DNA from 3 places in the Pseudomonas sp. CCC3.1 genome. Region 3 is predicted to be linked to each of the others. Evidence: predicted binding sites of a transcription regulator. Region 3 holds the regulator's gene; each other region holds the start of a gene.
The links. Region 3 encodes sigma-54, which starts transcription at its own class of promoters, with help from an activator protein. Its sites were predicted from a motif close to ANTGGCATNNANNTTGCTNT; they were not measured.

Region 1: the regulator sigma-54 is predicted to act here: its motif matches at 1,220-1,239, upstream of flgB (flagellar basal body rod protein FlgB).
Region 2: the regulator sigma-54 is predicted to act here: its motif matches at 6,133-6,152, upstream of glnK (P-II family nitrogen regulator).

Annotation. Positions count from the first base shown of each region.
Region 1 is NZ_CP133778.1:1,459,903-1,469,452, forward strand. Features, by position in the region: gene RHM56_RS06535 (chemotaxis protein CheV) at 1-240, shown strand, start outside; gene cheR (protein-glutamate O-methyltransferase CheR) at 286-1,113, shown strand; gene flgB (flagellar basal body rod protein FlgB) at 1,299-1,706, shown strand; gene flgC (flagellar basal body rod protein FlgC) at 1,710-2,153, shown strand; gene flgD (flagellar hook assembly protein FlgD) at 2,169-2,894, shown strand; gene flgE (flagellar hook protein FlgE) at 2,915-4,243, shown strand; gene RHM56_RS06565 (hypothetical protein) at 4,376-5,410, opposite strand; gene codA (cytosine deaminase) at 5,617-6,858, opposite strand; gene RHM56_RS06575 (PucR family transcriptional regulator) at 6,855-8,078, opposite strand; gene codB (cytosine permease) at 8,075-9,340, opposite strand.
Region 2 is NZ_CP133778.1:5,365,059-5,374,608, reverse strand. Features, by position in the region: gene kdgD (5-dehydro-4-deoxyglucarate dehydratase) at 1-813, opposite strand, end outside; gene RHM56_RS23525 (pyridoxal phosphate-dependent aminotransferase) at 1,198-2,400, shown strand; gene RHM56_RS23520 (transporter substrate-binding domain-containing protein) at 2,455-3,351, shown strand; gene RHM56_RS23515 (amino acid ABC transporter permease) at 3,466-4,194, shown strand; gene RHM56_RS23510 (ABC transporter permease subunit) at 4,197-4,883, shown strand; gene RHM56_RS23505 (amino acid ABC transporter ATP-binding protein) at 4,880-5,608, shown strand; gene RHM56_RS23500 (accessory factor UbiK family protein) at 5,680-5,940, opposite strand; gene glnK (P-II family nitrogen regulator) at 6,357-6,695, shown strand; gene RHM56_RS23490 (ammonium transporter) at 6,731-8,068, shown strand; gene sutA (transcriptional regulator SutA) at 8,555-8,881, shown strand; gene RHM56_RS23480 (HAD-IA family hydrolase) at 9,113-9,550, opposite strand, start outside.
Region 3 is NZ_CP133778.1:4,180,547-4,190,096, forward strand. Features, by position in the region: gene mlaE (lipid asymmetry maintenance ABC transporter permease subunit MlaE) at 1-48, opposite strand, end outside; gene RHM56_RS18410 (ATP-binding cassette domain-containing protein) at 48-857, opposite strand; gene RHM56_RS18415 (KpsF/GutQ family sugar-phosphate isomerase) at 1,151-2,125, shown strand; gene RHM56_RS18420 (HAD family hydrolase) at 2,125-2,649, shown strand; gene lptC (LPS export ABC transporter periplasmic protein LptC) at 2,658-3,230, shown strand; gene lptA (lipopolysaccharide transport periplasmic protein LptA) at 3,217-3,762, shown strand; gene lptB (LPS export ABC transporter ATP-binding protein) at 3,762-4,487, shown strand; gene RHM56_RS18440 (RNA polymerase factor sigma-54) at 4,712-6,205, shown strand; gene hpf (ribosome hibernation-promoting factor, HPF/YfiA family) at 6,282-6,590, shown strand; gene ptsN (PTS IIA-like nitrogen regulatory protein PtsN) at 6,603-7,067, shown strand; gene rapZ (RNase adapter RapZ) at 7,070-7,927, shown strand; gene RHM56_RS18460 (HPr family phosphocarrier protein) at 7,944-8,216, shown strand; gene RHM56_RS18465 (ZIP family metal transporter) at 8,326-9,219, opposite strand; gene RHM56_RS18470 (superoxide dismutase) at 9,247-9,550, opposite strand, start outside.

The sequences.
Region 1 (9,550 bases), 2.7 Mb from region 3:
TTTTTGATGATGATCTCGGACATCGAGATGCCAGAAATGGACGGCTACACCCTGACCGCCGAGATCCGTCACGATCCGCGGATGCAAAATCTGCACATCATTCTGCATACTTCGCTGTCAGGTGTTTTCAATCAGGCGATGGTCAAGAAAGTCGGTGCCGATGACTTTCTGGCCAAATTCCGGCCTGATGACCTGGCATCCCGGGTTGTCGACCGGATCAAAGCAGCAGATCACAGCTAGGGGCGCAGCCCTTGGCGGTCAACACGATTTTAGAGGCACGATCACTTGTCGACGGCTAATTTGGATTTTGAACAGTTCCGGGTCTTCCTGGAAAAAGCCTGTGGCATTTTGCTCGGTGAAAACAAGCAGTACCTCGTCTCCAGCCGTCTTAACAAACTGATGGAGCAGCAAGGGATCAAGTCGTTGGGAGAGCTGATTCAGCGTATCCAGAGCCAGCCGCGCAGCGGGTTGCGTGAGCAAGTCGTCGATGCCATGACCACCAACGAAACGTTGTGGTTTCGTGACACGTATCCCTTTGAAGTGCTGAAAAACAAAGTGTTGCCTGAGCTGATCAAGGCCCATCCGGGGCAGCGCTTGCGCATCTGGTCGGCCGCGTGTTCTTCGGGGCAGGAGCCGTACTCGCTGTCGATGACGATCGACGAGTATGAGCGCAGCAACCTGGGGCACTTGAAGCTGGGGGCGCAAATTGTTGCCACCGACCTGTCGAGCCTGATGCTTAACACGTGCCGATCCGGCGAATACGACAACCTGGCGATTGGTCGTGGTTTGTCGCAGGAGCGCTTGCAACGTTATTTCGAGCCCAAGGCGCCGGGGCGCTGGGTGATCAAGGCGCCGATCAAAAGTCGGGTTGAATTTCGTTCCTTCAATTTGCTGGACAGCTACGCCGGATTTGGCAAATTCGACATCGTGTTCTGCCGCAACGTATTGATCTACTTCTCGGCTGAAGTGAAAAAAGACATCCTGCTGCGCATTCACAGCACTCTGAAGCCGGGCGGCTACCTGTTCTTGGGCGCATCCGAAGCACTCAACGGCTTGCCGGACCATTACCAAATGGTTCAATGCAGCCCGGGCATCATCTACCAGGCCAAGTAACCCCCAAAGCGGCAGAAAAGCGGCAGACAGCGGAAAGCGGTTGCCGCTTTTGTGCCGTTTCCGTTTTCCATCCCCGCGCAAAGCCTTGATATACGGCGCTGTAAAAACTGGCACGGGGTTTGCTCTGTCCCTGTCATGTAACGCCTGAGCCACAGCCTCAGGCCAGCCCACAAAGGTTTCCCGACATGAGCATCAGCTTCGATAAAGCGCTCGGTATCCATGAGCAAGCCCTGGGCTTTCGCGCACAGCGCGCCGAAGTGCTGGCGAACAACATCGCCAACGCCGACACCCCGAACTACAAGGCTCGGGATCTGGATTTTGCCTCTGTGCTCGCCGCGCAGAACGATAAAAACCAGAACGGCACCTTTGCCTTGAACAAGACCAATAGCCGCCATATCGAAGCGCAAGGCCTGAGCAGCGGCGACGAGTCGTTGCTGTACCGCACGCCGATGCAGCCCTCGATCGACCAGAACACCGTAGACGCTCAGCTCGAACAGTCGAACTACGCAGAAAATGCGGTCAACTTTCAGGCCAGCTTTACCCTGCTCAACAGCAAATTCAAAGGGCTGATGTCAGCCCTGCGTGGAGAGTAAGTCATGTCCCTAGCCAGTGTTTTCAACATTGCCGGTAGCGGCATGAGCGCTCAGACCACGCGCCTGAACACCGTCGCCAGTAACATCGCCAACGCCGAAACGGTGTCGTCGAGCATTGATCAGACCTACCGCGCCCGTCACCCGGTGTTCGCCACTATGTTCCAGGGCGCACAAGGTGTTAACGGCGACTCGCTGTTTCAGAACCAGGACGCAGCAGGCCAGGGCGTGCAGGTGCTGGGCGTGGTCGAAGATCAAAGCGAGCTACAGGCCCGCTACGAACCCAACCATCCTTCTGCTGATGCCAAGGGGTATGTGTACTACCCCAACGTCAACGTGGTTGAAGAAATGGCTGACATGATTTCGGCCAGCCGTTCGTTCCAGACCAACGCCGAAATGATGAACACCGCCAAAACCATGATGCAGAAGGTCCTGACCCTCGGTCAGTGATAAGGGGCGACACACATGAGCGTGACCGATTCCACCAGTGGTTTGACCCTGAATCAGATCCTCGCCAACTCTGCCCGGACCTCAACCACCGACACCAGTCTGGCGGCCGCGTCCAAGGCGACAACCGGCAGCCAGTCGCTGGGCAAGGACGCGTTTTTGCAACTGCTGGTCACCCAGCTGAAAAACCAGAACCCGCTCGATCCGCAAGACAACACCGCATTCGTTGCGCAGTTGGCGCAGTTCAGCAGCCTCGAAGGCATCACCACGCTTAACGACACGGTCAACTCCTTGTCTGGCGGCCTGCAGTCGTCGCAAGCCTTGCAGGCCTCGTCGCTGGTCGGTCGCTCGGTGATCGTGCAAACCGGTGAAGCCTATGTCGACCCGTCGAGCGGCAAACCCTTCAATGGCACGGTGGTGGTGAAAGACGCGGACTCCAAGCCCACGATCACCATCACCGATGCTGACGGCGAGGTGGTCAGAACCCTCGATATGGGCGTTCAGAAAGCCGGCAACGTGGACTTTACCTGGGACGGCAAGGACGACGAGGGCGTGTTGCTGGACAAGGGTTCTTACACCTTTACCGCCTCGACCAAAGACGACACCGGTACCACCGCGCTCACCACGTATTTGCCCGCCACGGTTAACAGCGTGACCCTGAGCAAAACCGGTGGCGAAATCATGCTCAACCTCGCAGGTCTGGGCAGCATTGGTATTTCCAAAGTACAGACCATTGGCCTCTAAGCCGACTCAAGGAGAGACACATGTCATTCAATATCGGCCTTAGCGGCCTGTACGCGGCCAACAAACAACTCGACGTGACCGGCAACAACATCGCCAACGTCGCCACCACCGGCTTTAAGTCTTCCCGTGCTGAGTTCGCGGATGTGTACTCAGCCAGCAAGCTGGGCATCGGCAGCAAAACCATCGGCAGCGGTGTAAACCTGGCCAACGTGTCGCAAAACTTTGGCCAGGGTGCGGTCAACAACACTGGCAACCTGCTGGACATGGGCATTGAAGGCAGCGGCTTTTTTGTGCTGAGCGACAACGGGGCCCTGAGTTACACCCGCGCCGGTACGTTCAAGGCCGACAAAGATGGCTATGTGACCAATACCGGTGGCACTGCGCGCCTGCAAGGCTATGGCGTGGACGCTGACGGCAAAGTCATCAACGGTGTGCTGACGGACCTGCGCATCGACACCTCGAACCTGGCGCCCAAGGCCAGTGGCAAGGTGGACTCCACGATCAATCTCAACTCCAGTTCGGACGTGATCAACCAGACCGACAACCCGTTCAATCCAACCGAAACGGCCAGCTACAGCAAAAAATTCAGCACCACCATCTACGACACTCAGGGCAACGCGCACCCGATGGATCAGTACATGGTGAAGACCGGCTCCAACACCTGGAGCACTTACACCCTGATCGACGGCCGCAACCCTAATGGCAGCCCGGTGACCGGTGACGGCAAGACAGATCCGGTGGCGTCGGTCATGAAGTTTGACTCGGCAGGGGCATTGACCAGCGTGACCACCCCCAATCCGGTGGAAGGCGAAGACGACATCGTCAGCAGCACCCTGACCATCAGTAACTGGATGCCGGGCGCTACCGTTGATGGAGAGTGGAAGACTAATGGCGCTGCGGCCAATGGCACCGGGATTGCCATCAACATGGCCAGCACCACCCAATACAACACTGACACCGCGCGTAACCCGCCGACGCAAGACGGCTACGCCACTGGCCAGATCAATAACCTGACCATTGATGGTTCGGGCGTGATGTTCGCCAACTTCAGCAACAACCAGAGCCGCGCCATTGGCCAGATCTCGCTGGCCAGTTTCACCAACGAGCAAGGCTTGCAGCCAGCCGGCGGTTCGGCCTGGAAAGAAACCTACGCTTCGGGCCAGGCTGGTTTCGACGTGCCGAAGACGGGCACCTTGGGTTCTATTGCTTCCAACTCGCTGGAAGACTCGAACGTCAACCTGACCAACGAGCTGGTTGACCTGATCAAGGCGCAGAGCAACTACCAGGCCAACGCCAAAACCATCTCGACTCAAAGCACCATCATGCAGACCATCATTCAGATGACCTGATAGCGGCGCGCGGCGAACCCCCACACGCTGCGCATCGCCCATCGGGGTAGGAGCGAGCTTGCCTCGCGATCTTTTGATCTTTAAAAAGATCGCGAGGCAAGCTCGCTCCTACAGTTGATTCAGCCAGGTTTGTTAAGGGCGCTGATTCAACAGCGTTTTGAAGTCGGCCTGCTGCGACGGCTCAATGCAGATTTTGGTCAGGTGTTCGATTTGCCGGGTGGTCGCGTGCTTTTGCTGCAACAACTCGATTGCCCGGCGCCACAGGGCGTCCCGGCAATACTCGCGAAGGTAGTCAGGGGTCGACACTTTTCCTCCCTGGATCATCAGCTTGGCCGCTGGCCTGAACGCTTTTTCGACAGCTATCAGGCGGGGTTGGGCCTTGATTTTGGCGAGTAAGGACGGCTGGGGGAAATGCACCGGGACCGTGGCCGAAAGCGTCGGCAAGTCGGCATGGAACTGCTCACCGTATGTATCGAAGAACCCTTTGTTCATCGTGTGGTGATAGCGTTTTTTTGAGTAGTAATGATGGACGCAGTCGTTGGCGGTGACGACCTTGGCGTCGCCCATCGCAAAAGACACCGCGATCTGCTCAATGGTGTGGAGCCTGAGGTAATGGTCGCGCCATTCATCGATCAGTTCGATGGCCTTGTCCATCACGCCCGCATTGACGCGGGCGATCCCGCAAATGCCGCTGTTGTAGAGCTTTAGCCCGTCGTCAGGGGCTTTGCCTTTGGCGATCAGTTCATTTGAAAACGCCACATAGTCAGCGCGCAGCTTGGCCTCAGCCCAGGTCCATTCGAACTCATCCATCAAATATTGCTGGTCGGTGACGCGTTCAAAGAGCGTGGCTGGGTCTTTGAAAAACACCGTGTCGGTGTCAACGAAAATGGTTTTTTCCGCAAGCAGGACCCCGGCGGCGATGGCGCACGCCTTGCGCCGATGGGTATAGCTGTTTGCGCCTTTCCACTGTGCAAGGATGTTGGTCGTCAGGGGGATGACGTTGACCGGCCAGCCCTCAAATGCCTGGGGCTCGTCGGTCATCAGCGTGATGCTGAAACTGCCTGGCACGCGTTGTTCGCGCAATGCAGACAGAATGCTGAATTTGGCTTCCTGGCGGTAAACGGTATTGCCGCCATAGAGCAGGTACAACAGGTGGAAAGAATCCATACGTCCATGCTTATCGATTAAGTGCGTGGTTAACCCTTGGTAGGGTTGTCAGCTGACGCGCATTATGCCGTAAACGCGTGGTTGTCGATAATGCTTGTGGCCGTCGAGGCTGGACTGGATAAGCGAGCGTGCTCGCGATCTTTTAATGATCAAAAGAGCGCGAGCACGTGTGTACCTTGGCGCAGGCGTGTGCCGCGGCGGCTTAATCAGCGCGCGCTGAATTCAACGCGCTCTGGCACGCGTGTCATCAGCACTTTGCCCGCGCGAATCGACACGCGGGCCTTGGCCTGACGGCGCACCGCTTCGTAATCGCTTTCGGCGTCCAGCACCACCAGGTTGGCCGGGCGGCCGACAGCGATGCCGTACCCTTCGCCGAGGTTGAGGGTGCGAGCGCTGTTGTCGGTGACCAGGTCCAGGCAGCGTTGCAGGTCTTCAAACCCCATCATGTGGCAGATGTGCAGGCCGGCATCCAGCACCCGCAAAATGTTGCCGTTGCCCAACGGGTACCACGGGTCTTTGATCGAATCTTGCCCCAGGCAGACGTTCATTCCGGCGCGGTCCAGCTCGGCCACGCGCGTCACACCACGACGTTTTGGAAAACTGTCGAAACGCCCTTGCAGGTGAATGCTCTCGGTCGGGCACGACACGAAGTTGATCCCCGAGGCCTTGAGCAGGCGGAACAGTTTGGAGCAGTAAGCATTGTCGTAAGAACCCATGGCCGTGGTGTGGCTGGCGGTCACCCGGCTGCCCATACCGCGTACGCGCGCCTCTTCGGCCAGCACTTCGAGAAACCGCGAATGCGGGTCGTCGGTTTCGTCGCAATGCACATCCACCAGGCAGCCCGTGCGCTCGGCCAGGTCCATCAGAAACTTGATTGAACTGACCCCCTGATCGCGGGTGTTCTCAAAGTGTGGAATACCACCGACCACATCGGCGCCCATCTCGACGGCGCGGGTCATCAACTCGCGTCCACCGGCATACGATTCAATGCCTTCCTGCGGGAAGGCAACGATTTGCAGATCAATCAGATGGCGCGCCTCTTCGCGTACTTCAAGCATCGCTTTGAGCGCGCCTAGCGTCGGGTCGGTCACGTCGATATGGGTGCGTACGTGCTGGATGCCGTGTTCGGCCAACATCCGAATGGTGGTGTGGGCGCGTTGCTTGGTGTCTTCGTGGGTGATGGTTTCTTTGCGTTGCGCCCAGCGTTCAATACCTTCGAACAGCGTGCCGCTGAGGTTCCATTCGGGTTGTCCGGCGGTCAGAGTTGCATCCAGATGGATATGCGGTTCAACCAGCGGGGCAATCAGCAACTGACCTTGAGCGTCAATGTCGCCGGGCTTTGCCTGCACACTGCCAGCCTGCAAGGTGATGGCGCTGATGCGCTCGCCTTCGCAAGTGACCGTGTGCAGGCCCGGGGTTTTACGCAATGTGGCATTGATGATGTTCATGGTCGATCCTGTCGTTGGGCTTCGGTCATGCGCCATACCAGCAGGGCGACCGAAGCATTCATTCTGAAAAGAGGGTCATCGAGCGATTGTCCGCTGAGTTGCTCGATGCGCTGTATGCGTTGATTAAGGGTGTTGCGGTGGATGTTCAAACGTTGGGCGGCTTTGAGGGCGTTGCCGTTCTCCTGAAGCAGGGCGTCCAGGGTTTCGATCAGACTGTTGGGTTGCTTGCGGCGGCTTTCGATCATCCGGCCGAGGGTTTGTTTGACGAACAGATCGATCACCGAGCGATCACCAATGGCCTGCAACAGGCGCAGCACGCCCAGCTCACTGAAGTCGCAAAGGCCAGTGGCGGGGCGCAGATTTTCGGCGACATCCAGCGCCTGCCGGGCCTGATTCAGTGCCTGGGGGTAATCGCTACAGGCTTCAACCTTGCTCGCCAGCCCCATAAACAACGCCATGTTGCCGATGATGGGTTGCAGATCATGGTAGAGGTCGGCCAGCTCGGCGCGAACGCTCTCGTGTTCTGTCAGCAGCAAGATAAACAAATCACCCTGTACGACCACAGGCAGCGCATCAGGCAGGGCGCGGCTCCAAGCATCGAGATGGTCCTGCACGGCCTGGCGAATATGTTGCAGCAAGCGCTCGGCTTCATCCGGGGCATGGCTGTCGAACAACACATTGACCGCCGACAAGCGCAACGCCACCAGACGTCGTGGCCCGTCGAGCGGCAGTTTCAAATGCGCTGCCCGCTGGCGGGCGGTGGCCAGGCTCGGGTAATCGCCGCTGAGCAACTGGGCCAGAATGTCATGCCGCGATCGCTTGGCCTGTGCCATCTGTACCAGCGCAGTGCCGATCAGGTGGGTGACGATGACCATCTTCAACAGATACGGCTGTTCAATCAGCGGCAAGCCATAGCGCTCGGCCAGCTCAATGACGGCGTCCGGGATGCGCTGAATAAAAGCTGCGCCCGTCAGAATCACCAGCCCGGCAATGCCGCTGGCATCTGCTTCATGCACCAGGCGCAGCAGGTTCGCTTCATCCCTGGGATGGTTGATGCCGGTGACAAACACCAGTTCGCCGCCCATGACCCACTCGCCAATGCCCTCGTTCTCGGCCACATACGGCCAGCGCACGGTGCGATGCAAGTTGCGGGCACCGGCGCGCAAGGTCATTTCTTCGAGACCGGCCAGTGCCAGAATCTCTTCAACTGTCAGACTCAAACGTCCTCCTGCACGCAAGGCGCGACGGCTCGGCGCTTACTGATTTCCAGCAGTACCACGTAGCACGCAGCGGAGGCGGCAATGCCTACCAGCGGTGCGATCCAGGGTGAGGCGTAGGCCAGCACGGCGCCGACCGCATACGCCGACAACCCTCGCAGGTTGTAGCGCGGCAAGCTGACAGACGCCAGCAGCGGGTACTTGCCGCGATGGCGATACCAGTAGTCAGCCATGATCACGCCGCCGATGGGCGGGATGATCGAGCCCAGCAGCACCAGAAACGGAATCAGCATTTCATACATGCCGCCGATGGCCAGCACGATGCCGATGGCGGCGGCAATCAGTGTCATTGTGCGGCGGCGCTCACTGCGCACGAGGTGGCAGGCGGCGGCTGATACGTTGTAAATCGTCGGGCCCTGAATCGTCCACAGATTGAGGCAGAGCATAATCACTGCGGCGAACGACAAGCCTTGCAGCATCATCACTTCAACGATGTCGGCCTGTTGATAAACGATGGCGCACCAGGCACCGGCGACGATCATCAAGCCATTGCCGAGCAGAAAACTGACCACGCTGGCGATCACCGCAATTCGGCCGGTGCGCGACAGACGCGTCCAGTTGGTGGCCTGAGTCGCGCCGCTGGCAAACGTGCCGAAGACCATGGTGATCGCTGCCGAGAACGTCATGGTTTCATGCGGGATGACAGCGGACAGCGCCTTGAAACCGCCGACGTGCTGCGTCGCGAGGACCATGGAGACAATCAGCAGAATCAGCATCAGCGGCACCGAAATGCGCGACAGCACGTCCAGCCCTTTAAAACCGATGATGGCGGTAATGCTGAAGCCCAGGCCGAACACAATCATCAGCGGGGTGGCGAAGCCTTCAGACAGGCCGAGCATCTTCACCAGCACGATGGCCACCGTTGCCGTGCCCCAGGCGTACCAGCCGAGTTCGGCAAAGCCGAGGATAAAGTCAGAAAGACGGCTGCCGGCCTCGCCAAAGCAAAAACGCCCCATGAGCACTGTATTGAGCCCGCTGCGCGATGCGATCAGCGCGAGTGCGGCGGCATACAGCGCCAGCAGACCATTACCGATGGCGGCGATCCACAGCATGTCGACGAAATTGAACGCCATGCCCAACTTGCCTCCGGCGAACATGGTCCCGGTAAAGAAGGTAAAGCTGAACAGCACCATGGAAATCGGTAGCAGGCCCTTGCGTGCTGTGCGCGGGGCTTCGCTTAGAGGAAATTCGCCGGGTGAACTCATGTGGTATTTCTCCGCCTCGAATGGGATGGCCGTCGTCAGTGGCTCCCTTGGGCTAGAGCAATAAGCGGGCCTGTTTTGCATAACGTCGATACATCGAGAATAAGCGGGCACAGGTGATAGTGCTTAGTGTTCAGAGTGCACATATAGGATGGGTTTATCGTATTGAGGTTGTGCAGAGTGATTCATTTTGAAGCGCGTGTGCACTGTTTT
Region 2 (9,550 bases), 1.2 Mb from region 3:
AGAGATGGTGGCCCCGGCCTTGACGATGCTCACCGCGTAACCGGCTTTTCGGTTGCGGATGTCCAGGTATGGCAGGAAGAAGTCGTCGATGATCTTGCCGACCGTGGCGTGATCTTCGCGGGCAATGGCGTGGTAGAAGTCCATCGCGGTTTTCGGGATGAAGTTGAACACCGCCGAGGAGTAAACAGGCACGCCCAGCGCTTTGTAAGCCGCAGCGTAGACCTCGGCCGTCGGCAAACCGCCCAGGTAGCTGAAACGGTCGCCAAGGCGGCGACGAATCGAGACCATCAGTTCGATGTCACCCAGGCCATCTTTGTAACCGATCAGGTTCGGGCAACGCTCGGCCAGTTGCTCCAGCAGCGGCGCGGTCAGGCGGCACACGTTGCGGTTGTAAACAACGACACCGATTTTGACCGACTTGCACACGGCTTCTACGTGGGCAGCAACGCCTTCCTGGCTGGCTTCTGTCAGGTAGTGCGGCAACAGCAGCAGGCCTTTGGCGCCCAGACGTTCGGCTTCTTGAGCGTACTCGATGGCTTGACGCGTCGAGCCGCCGACCCCGGCCAGAATCGGCACGCTGGTGGCGCAGGTATCGACAGCGGTTTTGATCACCTGCGAATACTCGCTGGCCGCCAGGGAGAAGAACTCACCGGTGCCGCCTGCCGCGAACAAGGCAGAAGCACCATATGGGGCCAGCCATTCCAGACGCTTGATGTAACCCTCGCGGTGGAAGTCACCTTGAGCCGTGAAATCGGTGAGCGGAAAAGACAGTAGGCCGGACGAGAGGATGGACTTCAGTTCTTGTGGATTCATTATTCGAACACCCTGGAATGTAATGTGTTGCAGGAAAAGCGTCAGCCCTTGCTGACGTCATACGTCATCGTACAACATCAAATTGGAACGCTCAAGAACATGAATGCACTCTCTTTTTTAGAAACGCCACTGCCAGGCACATAGTGTCCGGTGCTTTGAAACGTATCCCCACCTGAGGTTTTCTTCAGGTTTCAAGGCACAGAAAACAGACACACTGCAACTCATTTCTCCTGCTCGAACCCATCAATCAGCAATGTTATTTTTTTCCTTATTTCGGGGCTTTTTCCGGATTGCGAAAACCGATATATGTGTCATACCATGTCGTACAACAACTGCGAGGCACCCCGTAAATTCCAGCGGTCCTCCATAAAAGGCGGGTATTTCATGAGTTTCGAGAGTCATCGGGTCAAACAAATCTCCTCGTCCCCCAGCATGATTATTTCCATGCGTGCCAAAGAGTTAGCCAGCCAGGGCCGCGACATTGTCGACATGAGCCTGGGCGAACCAGACTTCGATACTCCCACGCATATCATCGACGCGGCCTGTCAGGCCATGCGCGATGGCCATACCCGCTACACCGCGCCGCAAGGCACCTTGGCACTGCGTCAGGCGATTACCCGTAAATTTCAGCGCGAAAACGGCCTGACGTATAGCGTCGATGAAATCACTGTCGGAAACGGCGCCAAGCAAGTGATCTTCAATACGTTCATGGCCACGCTGGAAGCCGGTGATGAGGTGATCATCCCCGCGCCGTACTGGGTGTCTTATTCCGATATCGTCACGCTTAACGGCGGCACCCCACGGGTCGTGCCCTGCGGCATTGAGGCCGGTTTCAAGCTGAGTGTCGAAGCACTGCAGGCTCAACTGAACGACAAAACCCGCTGGCTGATCCTCAATACACCGTCTAACCCGAGCGGCGCAATTTACTCCGAAGCCGAGCTGCAAGCCTTGGGGAACGCGTTGGAGGATTACCCCAACGTGCTGGTGATGTCCGACGAAATCTACGAACACGTGTTGCTGGCTGACCAGCCCTTCGTCTCATTCGGTAACGCCTGCCCGCAATTGCGCGAGCGCACGCTGCTGATCAATGGCGTGGCCAAAGCGTATGCCATGACGGGTTGGCGGATCGGTTACGCCGCGGGCCCGAAAGCGCTGATCGCTGCCGTCAGCAAGATTCAATCGCAAAGCACTTCAGGTGCGAGTGCCATCTCTCAGGAAGCGTCTCGCGCAGCCCTGGATGGCCCGCAAGACTTCGTTACACGCAGCGCCAAAGAATACGCCGAGCGAGGCCGCTTGCTGGTGGACGGCCTGAGCCAATGTGCAGGTTTGCGCATTGATGCACCGGCAGGTGCGTTCTACGCATTCCCTGAATGCAGCCAATTGCTGGGCCGCGTCACCCCTCAAGGGCAGGTCATCCGTGACGATGTTGAGCTGTCCGCGTATCTGCTCGATCACGCGGGTGTCGCAGTGGTACCGGGCTTGGCATTCGGCTTGCCGGGCTACTTCCGACTGTCGTTTGCGACTTCTCGCGATCAAATAAAAAAAGCTGTTGTTCGTCTCAACGAAGCCCTTGGCGCCTTGCGCTAAAGCCTTCGTCCTTTGCTGTGCCAAAGCTGCCATAACAAATAGTCGGAGATCCCCATGTTCGATCACAAGAAAAAGCTGCTTGCCCTTATTGTCGGTGCTTGTTTGTGCACCGCTGTTCAGGCTGAAGACCTCACCGGAACACTGAAAAAAATCAAGGAATCAGGCACCGTCACCCTGGGCTATCGTGACGCCTCATTGCCCTTTTCCTATCTGAACGATGACCAGCAACCGATCGGTTACAGCGTCGAGCTGTGCAAAAAAATTGTTGATCAAATCAAGGTCAAAGTCGGTGAGCCCAACCTCAAGACCGAATACGTGTCCGTGGTTGCAGCCACCCGTACGCCACTTCTGATCAACGGCACCATTGACCTGGAATGCGGCGTGACAACCAACACCGTTGAGCGCCAGAAACAAATCGGCTTTCTGCTCACCAGCTATGTCGCCAGCGCCAAATACGCGGTCAAGAAAAATGCTGGAATCGCCAGCGTTGCCGACCTTAAAGGCAAGTCCGTGGTGGTGATTACCGGCGGCAGCGGCGAGTGGATCACCAAAAACCTCGACCGGGAAAAAGCCCTGGGCCTGAAGATCCTTAATGCCAAAGATGGTGGTGAAGCCTTCCTGATGTTGGAGACCGGCCGCGCCGTTGCTTACATCAACGATGACGTGCAGTTGATGGCCACCATCGCTCAAAGCCGCTCCCCGGATGCCTACACCTTGCTGTCCGAGCCCATGTCTGCCGAACCGTATGCCATCGGCATTCGCAAGAACGACCCGCAGTTTAAAACGTTCGCTGACGACGCCTTGCGCACTCTCTACAGCTCGGGCGAGATCGATACCCTCTATCCGAAATGGTTCCAGCAACCCATCCCACCGAAAAATAGCGTAATCAATCTGCCGATGAGTGACGCCTTGAAAGAAGCCATCGCCCATCCGAACGACACCGGCGTCTGATTCCACCGCGTCAGACGCGTCCTGATTCCAGCCAGTCAACAGACAGGGAGAGGTGTGATTGGCCGGGACATGGGTGTGCTCCGACCTATATTTCCTTTCAAAGGTTGGTGCTTCATGGATTACAACTGGAATTGGAATATTTTTTGGGAGTCTGCTCCCGGAGAGTCTTCGTCATACCTGCAATGGCTGATTACCGGCACCAGCTGGACGTTGGCCACCACCCTGGTCGCGTTCATCCTGGCGTTTCTGATCGGCGGCCTGGTCGGCACCCTGCGCACCACGACGCTGCGCCCGGTGGTGTGGCTGTGCAACCTCTACACCGAAGTGTTTCGCAACATTCCCTTGCTGGTGCAGATGTTCATCTGCTTCTTCGTGCTCCCGGAGTTACTGCCCGTTTGGGCGGGTGATTACCTCAAGCAAGATTTGCCCTACCCATCGTTTTTCAGCGCTGTAGTCGCCCTCACCCTGTTCACCTCGGCCAAGCTGTCGGAGCTGTTCAAGGCAGGCATTGAGTCGGTCGCCCAAGGGCAGCGTGGCGCAGCACTGGCGCTGGGTCTGCGACCTGCTCAGATGTACCTGCAAGTCCTGTTGCCACAAGCGATCCGCGTGGTGTTCCCGCCGCTGACATCTGAGGCATTGAACACCCTGAAGAACTCATCAGTGGCGCTGACGATCGGCTTGATGGAGTTGACCGCGCAAGCGCGAAACATCAGCGAATACTCGTTCAACACCTTCGAAGCATTCACCGCCGCGACCGTGATTTACGTGGTCATTTCGCTGCTGGTGACCTTCGTCATGGGCCATATAGAACGTTCCCTGACCATTCGCGGCGCGACGAGGTAGTCATGTTTGATTTAGATCCAAGCGTCATTGTCCGGGCCATGCCCGCGCTGTGGAGCGGCCTTAAATTTACGTTGCTGCTGACCTTCGTCGCCATGTCGGTGGGTATCGTCACGGGCACCCTGCTGGCGATCATGCGTCTATCGCACAACCGCGTCCTGCGTGGTTTTGCCTTGGGCTACGTCACCGTCATGCGCAGCATCCCGCTGGTACTGGTGATTTTCTGGTTCTACTTTCTGATGCCCTTGTTGCTGCAAATGGCCTTCGGCACGGAAAGACCGGTGCAGATCGGGCCGATCGTCACCGCCTTCGTGACGTTCTGCATGTTCGAGGCGGCCTACTACAGCGAGATTATTCGCGGGGGTATCCAAAGCATCAGCCCAGGCCAGAAACAGGCCGCCGCGGCCCTCGGCCTGCGCCCGACACAAGCGATGGCCTACGTGATCCTGCCGCAAGCCCTCAGACGCATGGCGCCGCTGTTGCTGACCCAGACCATCATCCTGTTTCAAGACACCTCGCTGGTGTATGTGCTGTCCATCGCCGACTTCACGGGTGCCGCGAGCAAATTCGCGCAGCGTGATGGACGTCTGGTCGAACTGTATCTGTTCGTTGCATTGGTCTATCTGGTGATCTGTTACCTGCTGTCCAGTCTGAGCAAACGCCTGAAAACAAACGTAGGGAAAACCGCATGATCCAGATGAACAACCTGAGCAAATGGTACGGCAACTTCCAGGTCCTGAAGAACTGCACCACTGAGCTTGCCCGCGGTGAAGTCATGGTGGTGTGCGGCCCCTCCGGCTCAGGCAAAAGCACGTTGATCAAATGCGTCAACGGCCTGGAGCCGGTACAAAAGGGCGATATTTTCATCGAGAACCAGCCTGTCACCGGCAAAGGTGTCGACTTGCCGAAGTTGCGGGCCCGGGTGGGCATGGTGTTCCAGCATTTCGAGCTGTTCCCGCACCTGACCATTATCGACAACCTCAACCTTGCGCAAATCAAAGTGCTGGGCCGTGATCGCCACGCAGCGACCAAAAAAGGCATGGCGCTGCTCGAACGCGTGGGGCTCAAGAGCCACGCCCACAAGTACCCGATTCAGTTGTCGGGCGGTCAGCAGCAGCGAGTTGCCATTGCGCGAGCGCTGGCGATGGACCCCATTGCGATGCTGTTCGATGAGCCGACCTCGGCGCTGGACCCGGAGATGGTCAACGAAGTCCTGGACGTCATGGTTGAGCTGGCGGGAGAGGGCATGACCATGATGTGTGTCACCCACGAAATGGGTTTCGCCCGCAAAGTGGCAGATCGCATCGTGTTCATGGACGGCGGCGAGATTATTGAAGATGTGAAGTCCGAAGAGTTCTTCAGCGCTCCGCGCTCAGATCGCGCTCGCAGCTTTCTGTCCAAGATCTTGCAGCACTGAGTGCCGCCGGACCACTGTGGGCGCAAGCTCGCTCCCACAGTGGTCATGCGCAGGTGCACCGCATCCGCGCATTATTCGCTCGGCGGCAACCACTTGGCTTCCAGCTCCGCCACTTTGGCTTCAAGGCTTTCGAGGCGCGCGCGGGTGCGGGCCAGGACCACCATCTGGCTGTCGAATTCTTCGCGGCTTACCAAGTCCAGTTTGCTAAAGCCACTTTGCAGCAAGGCTTTGAACTGGCTTTCGATTTCGTTGCGCGGCAGCGCAGTTTCGCCACTGAACAAACGTGAGGCGTGGCCACTCAGGGCGTCGAGAAAATCTTTGGGCGCGAGCATGGTTAAGGTCCTTAAAACAGATGGCGGCGAGTGTATCACGCAGTGTCAGGAGCGATTCTTTACCCGGCTTCGCACATTTTTCGGGCGCACCCCCTGCTGCCAACGCACCGTTTGTGTGCACAAATCCTCTGGCAAATCAGGCATAACGCCACTAACCAATGATATCCACTTGAAATTATTGGATTTTCCAGACATGGCAAGGTTTCTGCTTAGTTGCTCATGACTCACGTACTGATGCAGTTGCTGTGACGATGGTAGTGCGGCAGATGGTTCAGGGAGTGTTTTCGTCACAAGCGATTGATACACGTTGCGTTGCCTGAAGAAGGCCAACGAAGCGTTACAAAGCCAGACACTGCGCTTAGACTTGAGCCGGGTTTGTTTTCCTGGGGCAAGTCCACCAATTCGGGAGAAGTTTCATGAAGCTAGTCACCGCCATTATCAAGCCGTTCAAATTAGACGACGTACGCGAGTCGCTGTCTGAAATCGGCGTGCAGGGCATTACCGTTACTGAGGTTAAAGGCTTCGGCCGGCAGAAAGGTCACACCGAGCTGTATCGCGGCGCGGAGTATGTGGTCGATTTTCTGCCAAAGGTGAAGATTGATGTCGCCATTGACGACAAAGATCTTGACCGGGTTATCGAGGCGATAACCAAGGCTGCCAACACCGGCAAAATTGGTGATGGCAAGATTTTTGTGGTCAATCTGGAACAGGCTATTCGCATCCGTACCGGCGAAACCGATACCGACGCAATCTAAGCCGCCAAACCCCCAACGCCCCAGGAGAAAACACTATGACTCTGCGCAAAATCGCAGGGCTCGGAGCCCTGTTGTCCGTCGTAATGCCTGGCCTGGCCATGGCGGCAGACGAAGTGGCCGCTCCAGTTCTGAACTCCGGCGACACCGCCTGGATGCTGACTGCCACGGCTTTGGTGCTGTTTATGACCATTCCCGGCCTGGCGCTGTTTTACGGCGGCATGGTCCGCTCCAAAAACCTTCTTTCCGTGATGATGCAATGCTTCGCCATTACCGGCCTGATCAGCATTCTGTGGGTCGCTTACGGCTACAGCATCGCGTTCGACGCAACGGGCATGGAAGCGGGTGTTGTTAACTTCAACTCGTTCATCGGCGGCTTTGGCAAAGCGTTCCTGGCCGGCATCACACCTGAAAGCATTACCGGCCCTGCGGCGCTGTTCCCCGAAGCGATCTTCGTCACCTTCCAGATGACCTTCGCCATCATCACTCCAGCCCTGATCGTCGGTGCGTTCGCTGAACGCATGAAGTTCTCGGCCATGCTGATCTTCATGGGCGTGTGGTTCACCCTGGTGTATGCACCTATCGCGCACATGGTCTGGGGCGGCCCGGGTTCATTGCTGGGTGATTGGGGCGTGCTCGACTTCGCGGGCGGCACCGTGGTGCACATCAACGCCGGTGTTGCAGGCCTTGTAGCGTGCATCGTACTCGGCAAGCGTAAAGGCTACCCGACCACCCCAATGGCACCGCACAACCTCGGTTACACCCTGGTCGGTGCTGCCATGCTGTGGATCGGCTGGTTCGGCTTTAACGCAGGCTCCGCTGCTGCTGCCAATGGCACCGCCGGTATGGCGATGCTGGTCACTCAAATCGCAACCGCCGCTGCTGCACTGGGCTGGATGTTTGCCGAGTGGGTCACCCACGGCAAGCCAAGCGCACTGGGCATCGCCTCGGGCGTGGTAGCCGGTCTGGTAGCGATTACCCCAGCGGCAGGCACTGTTGGCCCAATGGGCTCGATCGTGATCGGCCTGGCAGCAGGTGTGATCTGCTTCTTCTGCGCCACCAGCCTCAAGCGCAAACTGGGCTATGACGACTCACTGGACGCATTCGGCGTGCACGGCATCGGCGGTATCGTCGGCGCCATCCTGACCGGTGTGTTCGCAGCTCCTGCTCTGGGTGGCTTCGGCACCGTGACTGACATCCCGATGCAAGTCTGGATTCAGTTCAAAGGCGTCGCCTTCACCGTGGTCTACACCGCGATTGTGACCTTCGTCATTCTCAAAGTGCTGGATGCCGTGATGGGCCTGCGTGTCACCGAAGAAGAAGAGGCCGTTGGCCTCGACCTGGCACAACACAACGAACGTGGTTACAACTTGTAAGCGTGTAAGCGCTCGAAAAAAATACCCGGCTTGCCGGGTATTTTTTTATCTGCAATCTGGCGTTATTCGCGGCACTGAAATGATTTTTCCTACCACTTTAGGCTTAGATCAGTTCTACGCTTGTTTGTAAGGTGAATACTTACATCAAAACTCGACTATTAGCCGCTTTGCTTTTTTATTCAGCGCGCTAGAATGCGCGCCGAGGGGCGAAAAACAGCACCCTGGCAGGACGAAGGCGAGGATAACCTCCCGACGCTTTCAAGGCCCGCAGGCCGGGCGGCCAAAACCACTGGCACTGGGCTGCTGGCAACGTGTTTATCTGGACGAGCAGCGTGATACCGCGGTGCTCGGTAAGTTCTCGTCACCTTAAACGATGAAGAGACTTGAGCCTCGGTTTACCCAAGGCTACTTTTTCACCAGCGGCAGTCGACAGTTGGCGCAGCTGGTCTATAACTAATCTGCTTTACGCAAGTCATGGGGTAGAACATGAGCGACGATGATCTGGAAAATGATGACCTCGAAGTAGGTGACGAAGACGAGACCGAAGAAGGCTTGGAAGCATCAGCCGAAGACGTTGCAGACGATGACGGTGGCGAAGATGCACCGGTCCCTGCGGCCAAAGGCAAATCCAAGGCAGCGGTTTCGGTAGATGACCTGCCAAGTGTTGAAGCCAAAAACAAAGAGCGTGATGCTCTGGCCCGCGCCATGGAAGAGTTTCTTTCGCGGGGCGGCAAAGTGCAGGAAGTCGAGGCGAACGTGGTGGCAGACCCACCCAAAAAGCCTGACAACAAGTACGGCAGCCGTCCTATCTAAGGGCTGCTCCATCGCTTGAAAAAACCCGCCGTCGCTGCGGGTTTTTTTGTGGCTGTCGTCGCTGCGACACCCTCTCGGAGTCGCTTTACAACCCATCGCCTCCTCATGCTTCGTCAGCGACTACAGGGTTTCGCAAGGCTCTGGGGTTTGGGCCCTTGTAGCCGCTGCCGAGGTACAAGGCTGCGATGCGGGCCGCAGCCTTATGCTTCGGCAGCGCCTACAGGGTAAGTTTCAGCCCAGGTGTTTCAACACCATTGGCAGTTCGCTCAAGCAGCCGATTTCGGCGTCCGGGGCTTTGCCACCGTCCCAGCGTTTGCCGCCCGGGTTGAACCAGATCGCGCGCAAGCCCGCTTGCTGGGCTCCGGCGATGTCATCACTTGGGTGGTCGCCCACGTGCACCGTCGACTCCGCCGCCACGCCACCGCGTAACAGGGCTTCATGGAACAGCCGCGCATCCGGCTTGGCGATGCCAATGTCTTCAGCGCACAACATAAATTTGAAGTGATGCCCCAACCCGACCCGTCGCACGTCCGCGTTGCCATTAGTGATCACGCCCAAGTCGTAGTAATGGGCCAGTTGCGCCAACGTCGACTCTACCCGCGGGAATACTTGCAGCGCATGACGGGCCTCGATAAAGACTTCAAAGGCGTCGTCCGACATCTGGGCAGC
Region 3 (9,550 bases):
GGCTCGGCCGAACAATCCGACACGATCAATAATTGATTTTTTGGGCATCAACGCTTCCCCAGAAGATCGGTTCGGTAGTCTGACGCCGGAAAATGGAACGGAACCGGGCCATCCGGATCGCCGTTCATGAACTGACGTATGCGCGGATTATCGGCATTCATCAGCTCTTCTGGCGTGCCCTGCCCCAACACCTGACCATCACCGACGACATATAAATAGTCGGAAATACTCGCTGTTTCAGCCAAGTCGTGGGAAACCACGATGCTGGTGATGCCCAACGCGTCGTTGAGCAGGCGGATCAGCCGCACCAGCACCCCCATGGCAATGGGATCTTGCCCTACAAAGGGCTCGTCATACATCAGGATTTGCGGGTCCATGGCAATCGCCCGCGCCAACGCCACACGACGCTTCATGCCCCCCGACAGCTCATCGGGCATCAGGTTGATTGCCCCACGCAGCCCCACCGCCTGCAATTTGAGCAGAACGATGTCGCGAATCATCTCTTCGGGCAGTTGAGTGTGAACGCGCAGCGGGAACGCTACGTTTTCGAACACGTCCAGGTCGGTGAACAGGGCTCCGCTCTGAAATAACACACCCATGTGCTTGCGAGCATCGAACAGATCACTGCGCGACAACGTCGGCAGATTCTGACCGTTGACCCACACTTCGCCGTTGCTGGGACGCAGTTGCATTCCCATCAAGCGTAAAAGGGTTGTCTTGCCGCAGCCGGACGGGCCCATGATTCCCGTGACTTTGCCACGCGGAATTCGAATATCGACATTATTGAAGATGCTGCGCGTACCGCGCTTGAAGGAAACCCCCTTCAGCTCGACCGCGTAGGCGTTATCGGCGCTCATCTAAACTCCTTGCGATACAGCTTCTGCCTCTCACCTGGACACCAAGCTTCTGATTAGGAAGCACGCGTTCCCTGGGCGGGCCGAACTGGCGGCGAACTATACCACTGCTAATACGGACCGCCCAAGGCCGAAGGAGTGCCCTCTCAGGTTACGGACCGTTAAATAAAGTCGATTTATCCACAAGTCCAACAGTACCTTGTTACCTGAAGCAACAAAGCACGACGATCAAACGTGAGGGAATTGCGCATAACCGCTATAATCGCTGCCTTTTCTCAGGCTACCCGACCTTAAACATGAGCCAATCCAGCGACTTGATTCAATCTGCCCAACGCACCATCCGCCTCGAACTGGAAGCCGTAGAAGGTTTGCTGGCCCATATCGACGCTGATTTCGTACGCGCTTGCGAGATGATTCTGGCAAGCAAGGGCCGAGTAGTCGTGGTCGGCATGGGCAAATCGGGGCATGTAGGCAACAAGATTGCCGCCACCCTGGCCAGCACCGGCACCACGGCCTTTTTTGTTCATCCCGCTGAAGCCAGCCATGGTGACATGGGCATGATCACTCGCGATGACATCATCCTCGCCCTGTCCAATTCTGGGACAACGACTGAAATCGTCACCCTGCTGCCACTGATCAAACGCCTGGGTATTAAACTGATCAGCGTCACCGGCAACCCGAACTCGACACTGGCAAAAGCCGCCGAAGTGAACCTCAATGTTCATGTCGACCACGAGGCCTGCCCGCTGAACCTGGCACCGACCTCCTCTACCACCGCCGCTCTGGTCATGGGCGATGCCTTGGCCGTGGCGCTGCTGGACGCTCGCGGCTTTACCGCTGAAGACTTTGCCTTCTCGCACCCAGGTGGCGCCCTGGGCCGCCGCCTGCTGCTGAAGGTCGAGAACGTCATGCATTCGGGCGATGAACTGCCGAAAGTGGTGCGCGGCACCTCGCTTAAAGAAGCCTTGATGGAAATGACCCACAAAAGTCTGGGCATGACGGTCATCGTCGAAGAAGACGGTCGACTGGCCGGGATCTTTACTGACGGCGACTTGCGCCGCACCCTGGACCGCGAAATTGACATCCGCAATGCAACCATTGATTCAGTCATGACACCGCATGGCAAAACGGCTCGGGCCGAAATGCTTGCGGCCGAAGCCTTGAAAATCATGGAAGACCACAAAATCAGCGCGCTGGTGGTTGTCGACAAGGAAGACCGTCCGGTCGGCGCCTTGAACATGCACGACTTGCTGCGCGCAGGAGTAATGTAATGACCAGCGAACTGCTTAAACGCGGCAAAGGCATCAAACTCGCGATCTTCGACGTCGACGGCGTTCTGACCGACGGCCGCCTGTACTTCCTCGAAGACGGCAGCGAATTCAAGACCTTTAACACCCTCGACGGCCAAGGCATCAAGATGCTGATGGCTGCTGGCGTGCAAACGGCAATCATCAGCGGTCGCAAGACCCCGGTGGTCGAGCGCCGCGCGCAAAACCTGGGTATCCCGCACCTTTATCAGGGCCGTGAAGATAAATTGGTGGTTTTGGACGAGCTTCTCGGCCAACTCGGCCTAAGCTATGAACAGGTCGCCTATTTGGGCGATGACCTGCCCGACTTGCCGGTTATTCGCCGGGTCGGCCTGGGCATGGCGGTTGCCAATGCTGCCAGCTTTGTTCGCGAGCACGCCCATGGCGTCACCCAGGCACGCGGCGGAGAAGGTGCTGCCCGCGAGTTTTGCGAGCTCATCCTGCGCGCCCAAGGCTGCCTGGATGCAGCCCACGCCGCCTACTTATAGAGCTTTCCATGCTGAGTAAAAAAATTCGTAACATTCTGTTATTCACAGTCATTGCCGCGCTTTTCGCGGCAGTAGGCTACTGGAATATCAGCCCTGAGCGTTTTCTCGACCAGCCGACAGCGGCCGTCGACGAAACCGCTATCGACTATTACGCAACCAATGCGCATAGCCTGCAGTATTTGCCGGACGGCAAGCTGCAATATGAAATGACATCAGACAAGGTCGAACATTTGAAGGCTTCTGAAGTCACATTGTTGACCAAGCCTGACCTGCAAATGTATCGCGGCACGCCCTACCCTTGGCACGTGCAGAGCGAGCGCGGCGAAGTCAATCCGGACGGCAGCCAGGTCGAACTGATCGATTCTGTGCGCGTTGCCCGTACAGACGAAAAAAATCGCACTACGATTATTACCAGTACCCGCATGACTGTATTCCCGCAGAAGCAATATGCGCAGACCGACCGAGACGTTAGAATCGACGGCGCTGGTGGTGTGACGACTGGCAAGGGAATGAAAGCATATTTGAAAGACGGCAGGATGGACCTGCTGTCCAACGTAAGAGGACAGTATGAGTCTCGTTAAAACCCTCCCTTTATTGCTCAGTCTGAGCGCAGCACTGGGAAGCGCGAGCGCCTGGGCTCTGCCGAATGACAACAAGCAGCCTATCCGTATCCAGGCCGACGAAGCCCAACTGGATGACAAGCAAGGCGTCGCGACTTACAAGGGCGATGTGATCATCACCCAAGGGTCCATGAAAATTACCGGTAACACCGTCACCATTACCCGCAATGCAGCGGGCGAAATCGACGTGGTGACATCGGTAGGTAATCTGGCTTATTTCGAACAACTGCAAAAAGCGACTGACCCGAAACCGGTTCAGGCGTATGCCGTGACGATTCAATATCATGCGCCGCAAAACCGCATCGTGCTGATCGACAAGGCCAAAGTCATCAATGACGGCAACACGACCGAAGGCGAGAAGATCGTCTACGACACCGTGAAACAAGTTGCCAATGCTGGCCGTGCCAATGGCACCAATGTCACCGCGCCTCGTCCACGCATTGACATGGTGATTCAGCCGAAGAAGAAAACCGACCAGCAGAAGGCCCAGTAATGGCAACTCTGAAAGCCCAGCATTTGGCTAAAAGCTACAAGAGCCGCCAAGTGGTACGTGACGTGAGCCTGTCAATCGACAGCGGGCAAATCGTTGGCTTGCTCGGCCCAAACGGCGCAGGTAAAACGACCTGTTTCTACATGATCGTCGGCCTGGTTCAGGCTGATCAAGGTCGCGTACTGATCGACGATCTGGACGTCAGCCACCAGCCTATGCATGGCCGCGCACGCGCCGGCATCGGCTACCTGCCACAAGAAGCCTCGATTTTTCGCAAGCTGTCAGTGGCCGATAACATCATGGCGATTCTCGAAACACGCCAGGAACTCGACAAGGCCGGTCGTCGCAAAGAACTGGAAAGCCTGCTGCAGGAATTTCATATCAACCACATCCGTGACAACCTCGGCATGAGCTTGTCCGGTGGTGAGCGCCGCCGGGTAGAAATTGCCCGCGCACTGGCGACCAACCCCAAGTTCATCCTGCTCGATGAGCCGTTTGCAGGTGTTGACCCGATCTCCGTGGGCGACATCAAGCAAATTATTCACCACCTCAAAGCCAAGGGCATTGGCGTGTTGATCACCGATCACAACGTCCGTGAAACCCTCGATATTTGCGAAACGGCTTATATCGTCAACGACGGCCAACTGATCGCTGAAGGCGATGCTGAAGCGATTCTTGCCAACGATTTGGTGCGCGAAGTGTACCTGGGTCACGAGTTCCGCCTCTAAACCCACGCGGGGGCGGGCCCTGAAGCATTGAGCAATCGCATGCATTGCCATGTCTTTCAGGGACCGCTCTCACGCCGTTATCGGCCTTAGCACAAACTTATTAAAAATGCCCCCTAGGCAAACGCACCGGTTACAGGCATATAATTTGCTTATGTTTGGCGCTCACGCGCCCTTGTAGTGGATGGCGCCATGTGCGCCGGCGAATAAGGTGTTAAGCCCCTGCCATGAAACCATCGCTAGTCCTGAGAATGGGCCAGCAGCTGACAATGACACCTCAGCTGCAACAAGCCATCCGTCTGCTCCAATTGTCGACCCTGGACCTGCAACAGGAAATCCAGGAGGCCCTGGAATCCAATCCGATGCTCGAACGCCAGGAAGATGGCGACGACTTCGATAATGCCGATCCCATGGCCGACAACATTGAGCAAAAACCCAGCAACGACACTCCGGAACCCTCTTACCAAGAATCCGCGCCGACCGTGGATAACCTGGAAGAAGGCGAGTGGAACGAGCGCATCCCTAACGAGCTACCTGTAGACACTGCCTGGGAAGACATCTACCAGACCAGCGCCAGCAGCCTGCCAAGCAACGATGACGACGAGTGGGACTTCACGACCCGCACCTCTGCTGGTGAAAGCCTGCAAAGCCATCTGCTGTGGCAATTGAACCTTGCGCCGATGTCTGACACCGATCGACTGATCGGCGTAACACTCATCGACTGCATCAACAATCAGGGCTACCTCGACGAAACCCTCGAAGAGATCCTCGAAGCCTTTGATCCAGAACTGGACATCGAACTCGACGAGATCGAAGCCGTTCTGCACCGCATTCAGCAATTCGAACCGGCCGGTATTGGTGCGCGTAATCTGGGCGAGTGCCTGCTGCTGCAATTGCGCCAACTGCCCGCGAAAACACCTTGGCTGAACGAAGCCAAACGCTTGGTGACCGATTACATCGACCTGCTGGGCGCCCGCGACTACAGCCAGTTGATGCGCCGCATGAAGCTCAAGGAAGACGAGCTGCGCCAGGTCATCGAGCTGGTACAAAGCCTGAACCCGCGCCCTGGCTCACAAATCGAGTCGAGCGAAGCCGAGTACGTCGTTCCTGACGTCATCGTGCGCAAGGACAACGAGCGCTGGCTGGTGGAGTTGAACCAGGAGTCCGTGCCGCGCCTGCGGGTCAACCCGCAATACGCAGGTTTCGTGCGCCGCGCTGACACCAGCGCCGACAACACGTTCATGCGCAACCAGTTGCAAGAAGCACGCTGGTTCATCAAAAGCCTGCAGAGCCGCAATGAAACACTGATGAAAGTGGCGACCCAAATCGTCGAGCATCAGCGTGGTTTTCTGGAATATGGCGACGAGGCCATGAAGCCGCTGGTGCTGCATGACATCGCAGAAGCAGTCGGCATGCACGAATCGACCATTTCACGGGTCACCACCCAAAAATTCATGCATACCCCGCGCGGTATTTATGAATTGAAGTACTTTTTTTCGAGCCACGTCAGCACCTCTGAAGGCGGTGAATGCTCGTCCACAGCGATCCGCGCCATCATCAAAAAACTGGTCGCAGCTGAAAATCAGAAAAAGCCGTTGAGTGACAGCAAGATCGCTGGTTTACTGGAGGCACAAGGTATTCAGGTGGCCCGTCGCACCGTCGCCAAGTACCGCGAATCCCTCGGGATCGCGCCTTCGAGCGAGCGCAAGCGTTTGATGTAAGCCACGGGCCACAGCGTTTCAGTGGCAGGCTGCTCAGCCTGTCACTTTATGCAATGGCAACAGAAGGAGAAACTGTATGCAAGTCAACATCAGTGGACAACATCTGGACGTCACCCAAGCGCTGCGCGACTCGATCAATGACAAATTCGCACGACTGGAGCGCCACTTCGACAAAATCACCAACGTGCAGGTGATTCTTACTGTTGAAAAACTTCAACATAAAATCGAGGCTACTCTCAATATCCACGGTGGAGAGGTTGTCGGTAATGCTGTTCATGAAAACATGTATACAGCCATCGATAACCTCTACGACAAGCTTGATCGCCAACTGAAAAAGCATAAGGAAAAGACCCAAAGCCTGCTTCAGGGCGCAACGGGTCGTTAATACTCCCTACCCATGATTCAACTTGAAAATATCCTGACCCCCGGCCGTTCCCTGGTGAACGCGCCGGGCGGCAGTAAAAAGAAAGCGCTCGAGCAAATTGCCAACCTGATCAGCCGCGGAGTGCCTGATCTGGAACAGCAAGATGTTTTTGAAGCGTTGATCGCCCGTGAAAAACTGGGTTCCACCGGTTTTGGTAACGGCATCGCCATCCCCCATTGCCGCCTCAAGGGCTGCAAGTCGCCTGTTAGCGCCTTGCTGCACCTGGATGCTCCCATAGATTTCGACGCCATCGATGGCGCGCCGGTCGACCTGCTCTTCGTTTTGCTGGTGCCAGAAGCGGCAACCGACGCACACCTGGAACTGCTCCGGCAGATTGCCAGCATGCTCGATCGTAAAGAAGTGCGCGACAGACTGCGCGAAGCACCTAGCAACGAATTGTTGTATCAGGTTGTTCTGGACGTACAGAACGGTCATTAATCATGCGCTTAGTCATTGTCAGCGGACGCTCCGGCTCCGGTAAAAGCACCGCCCTCGCCGTCCTTGAAGACAACGGTTTTTACTGCATCGACAACCTGCCTGCCGGGTTACTGCCTGAACTGGCAGAACGTGCGCTTATTCATACAGAATTGGCGCAACCGCTGGTGGCTGTTTCTATTGACGCACGTAACCTGCCCAGTCATTTGTCACGCTTTCCGCAATTGCTTGAAGAAGTGCGAAATCGCCATATCCAGTGCGATGTCCTGTTCCTGGATGCAGACGAAGAAACCCTGCTCAAGCGCTTCTCGGAAACCCGTCGGCGTCACCCGCTGAGCAGTGCAAGTCGCTCGCTGGCTGAAGCCATACGCGACGAAACACAGTTGCTCGGGCCGATTGCTGACCTGGCCGACCTGACCATCAACACCACCAACCTGAACCTGTATCAGTTGCGCGACACCATTAAGTTGCGCCTGCTGAACAAGCCTGAGCCAGGCACTGCCTTTCTGGTTGAGTCGTTTGGTTTCAAGCGCGGCATGCCGGTGGATGCCGATCTGGTGTTTGATGTGCGCTGCCTGCCCAATCCGTATTGGAAGCCTGAGTTGCGTGAGCAATCCGGGCTGGATCAACCGGTCGCCGATTATCTGGCCGCACAGCCGGATGTCGAAGAGATGTTCCAGGACATCTCCAGCTATCTGCTTAAATGGCTACCCCGCTTTGCTGCCAGCAACCGCGCATACGTCACCATCGGCATTGGCTGCACGGGCGGTCATCACCGTTCGGTGTACCTGACCGAACGCCTCGGTAAATGCCTGCAAGAAACTCTGAAGAACGTCCAGGTTCGCCACCGCGACCTTACTTGAAAGGATCAACCCCGCGATGCCTGCTCTGGAAATCGAAATCATCAACAAACTGGGTTTGCACGCTCGGGCATCAGCAAAATTCGTCGGCGTCGCCGGGCAGTTCCCTTGTCAGATAAGGGCTGGCCGTACACCCGAATCTATGGTCGACGGCAAGAGCATCATGGCCATGATGATGCTCGCCGCTGGCAAGGGCACTAAAATCCATTTGAAGACTGAAGGCGAGCAAGAACAGGAAGCACTGGATGCACTGGTCAAGCTCATCAACAACTACTTCGATGAGGGTGAGTGAAGAGCAGCCCGGCGTAACGGTAGGAGCGAGCTTGCCTCGCGATCTTTTAAGATCAAAAGATCGCGAGGCAAGCTCGCTCCTACTGGTTTTTAGGGCATCAAGGCGGGCGTTAGCCCAGTGCGGTGTCCATCACCATCATCAGGCAGAAGCCGATACACAAACCCAGGCTAGCCAGCTTTTCGTGACCGTTGCGCCGCGACTCGGGGATGACTTCTTGGGTCACCACCAGCAACATCGCCCCTGCCGCCAATGCCAGCCCCAACGGCAATAGCACTTCTGCCAAATTGACCAACCAGGCACAGAGCAACGCAAATACCGGTTCGACCAAGCCTGATGCAGCGCCAATCAAGAACGCCTTGACCCGCGACATGCCAGCACCCGCCAGCACCAACGCGATCACCAGCCCTTCGGGCACATCCTGCAACGCAATGCCCATCGCCAGGCTATCGGCGTCTGGCATGCCGCCACCGGCCGAGACCCCGACCGCCATCCCTTCCGGGATGTTGTGCGCCACAATGGCAATCACAAACAGCCAGATGCGCGGCGCAATCACCGGCTCACCAGGGCGGCTGACAAACATTTCCGGCCCAGCTCCAGAGACCTTTCGATCCACCAGAAACAGACACAAAGCGCCCAGCAGAATGCCCGCACTGACTAGACCACTTGAAGCCCAAGGGGACAGGCCGAGGTTTTGAGCCGCTGCAATACCCGGCACAATCAGCGAGAAAGCCGTAGCCGCCAACATGACCCCGGCCCCAAAACCCAACAAGCTGTCGCTGACCGCTATTGGCATTTTGCGAATAACCAACACCGGCACAGCACCCAAAGCGGTACCCAGCGCGCACAGCGCACCGCCTTGCAATGCCCGCAACAGCCTCGGCTCAAGATCCAGCCAGACCAGGCCCTTAGCCACTAGCAGGGCGGTGCCCGCCAACAGCAAGAGCGTGCCCAACGCATAGCGAAACATTCGCACGCCACCGACCGCTAAAATTTGCGAGCCCATAATCTGCCTGAATCCTTCTCGGTAGGCTTAGGCAATCGCAGCTTGGTAACGCTGTGCCACTTCCGGCCAATTAATCACGTTGTAAAACGCATTAATGTATTCCGGGCGGCGATTCTGATAACGCAAGTAGTAGGCGTGCTCCCATACGTCCAATCCCAAAATCGGGGTATTGCCGCTCATCAGCGGGCTGTCCTGGTTACCACTGCTCTCAACAACCAGTTCTTTGTCCGGCGTCACACTGAGCCAAGCCCAGCCACTGCCAAAACGGGTCAAGGCGGCCTTGGTGAAGTTTTCCTTGAAGGTGTCCAGACCACCCAGTTGCTCATCAATC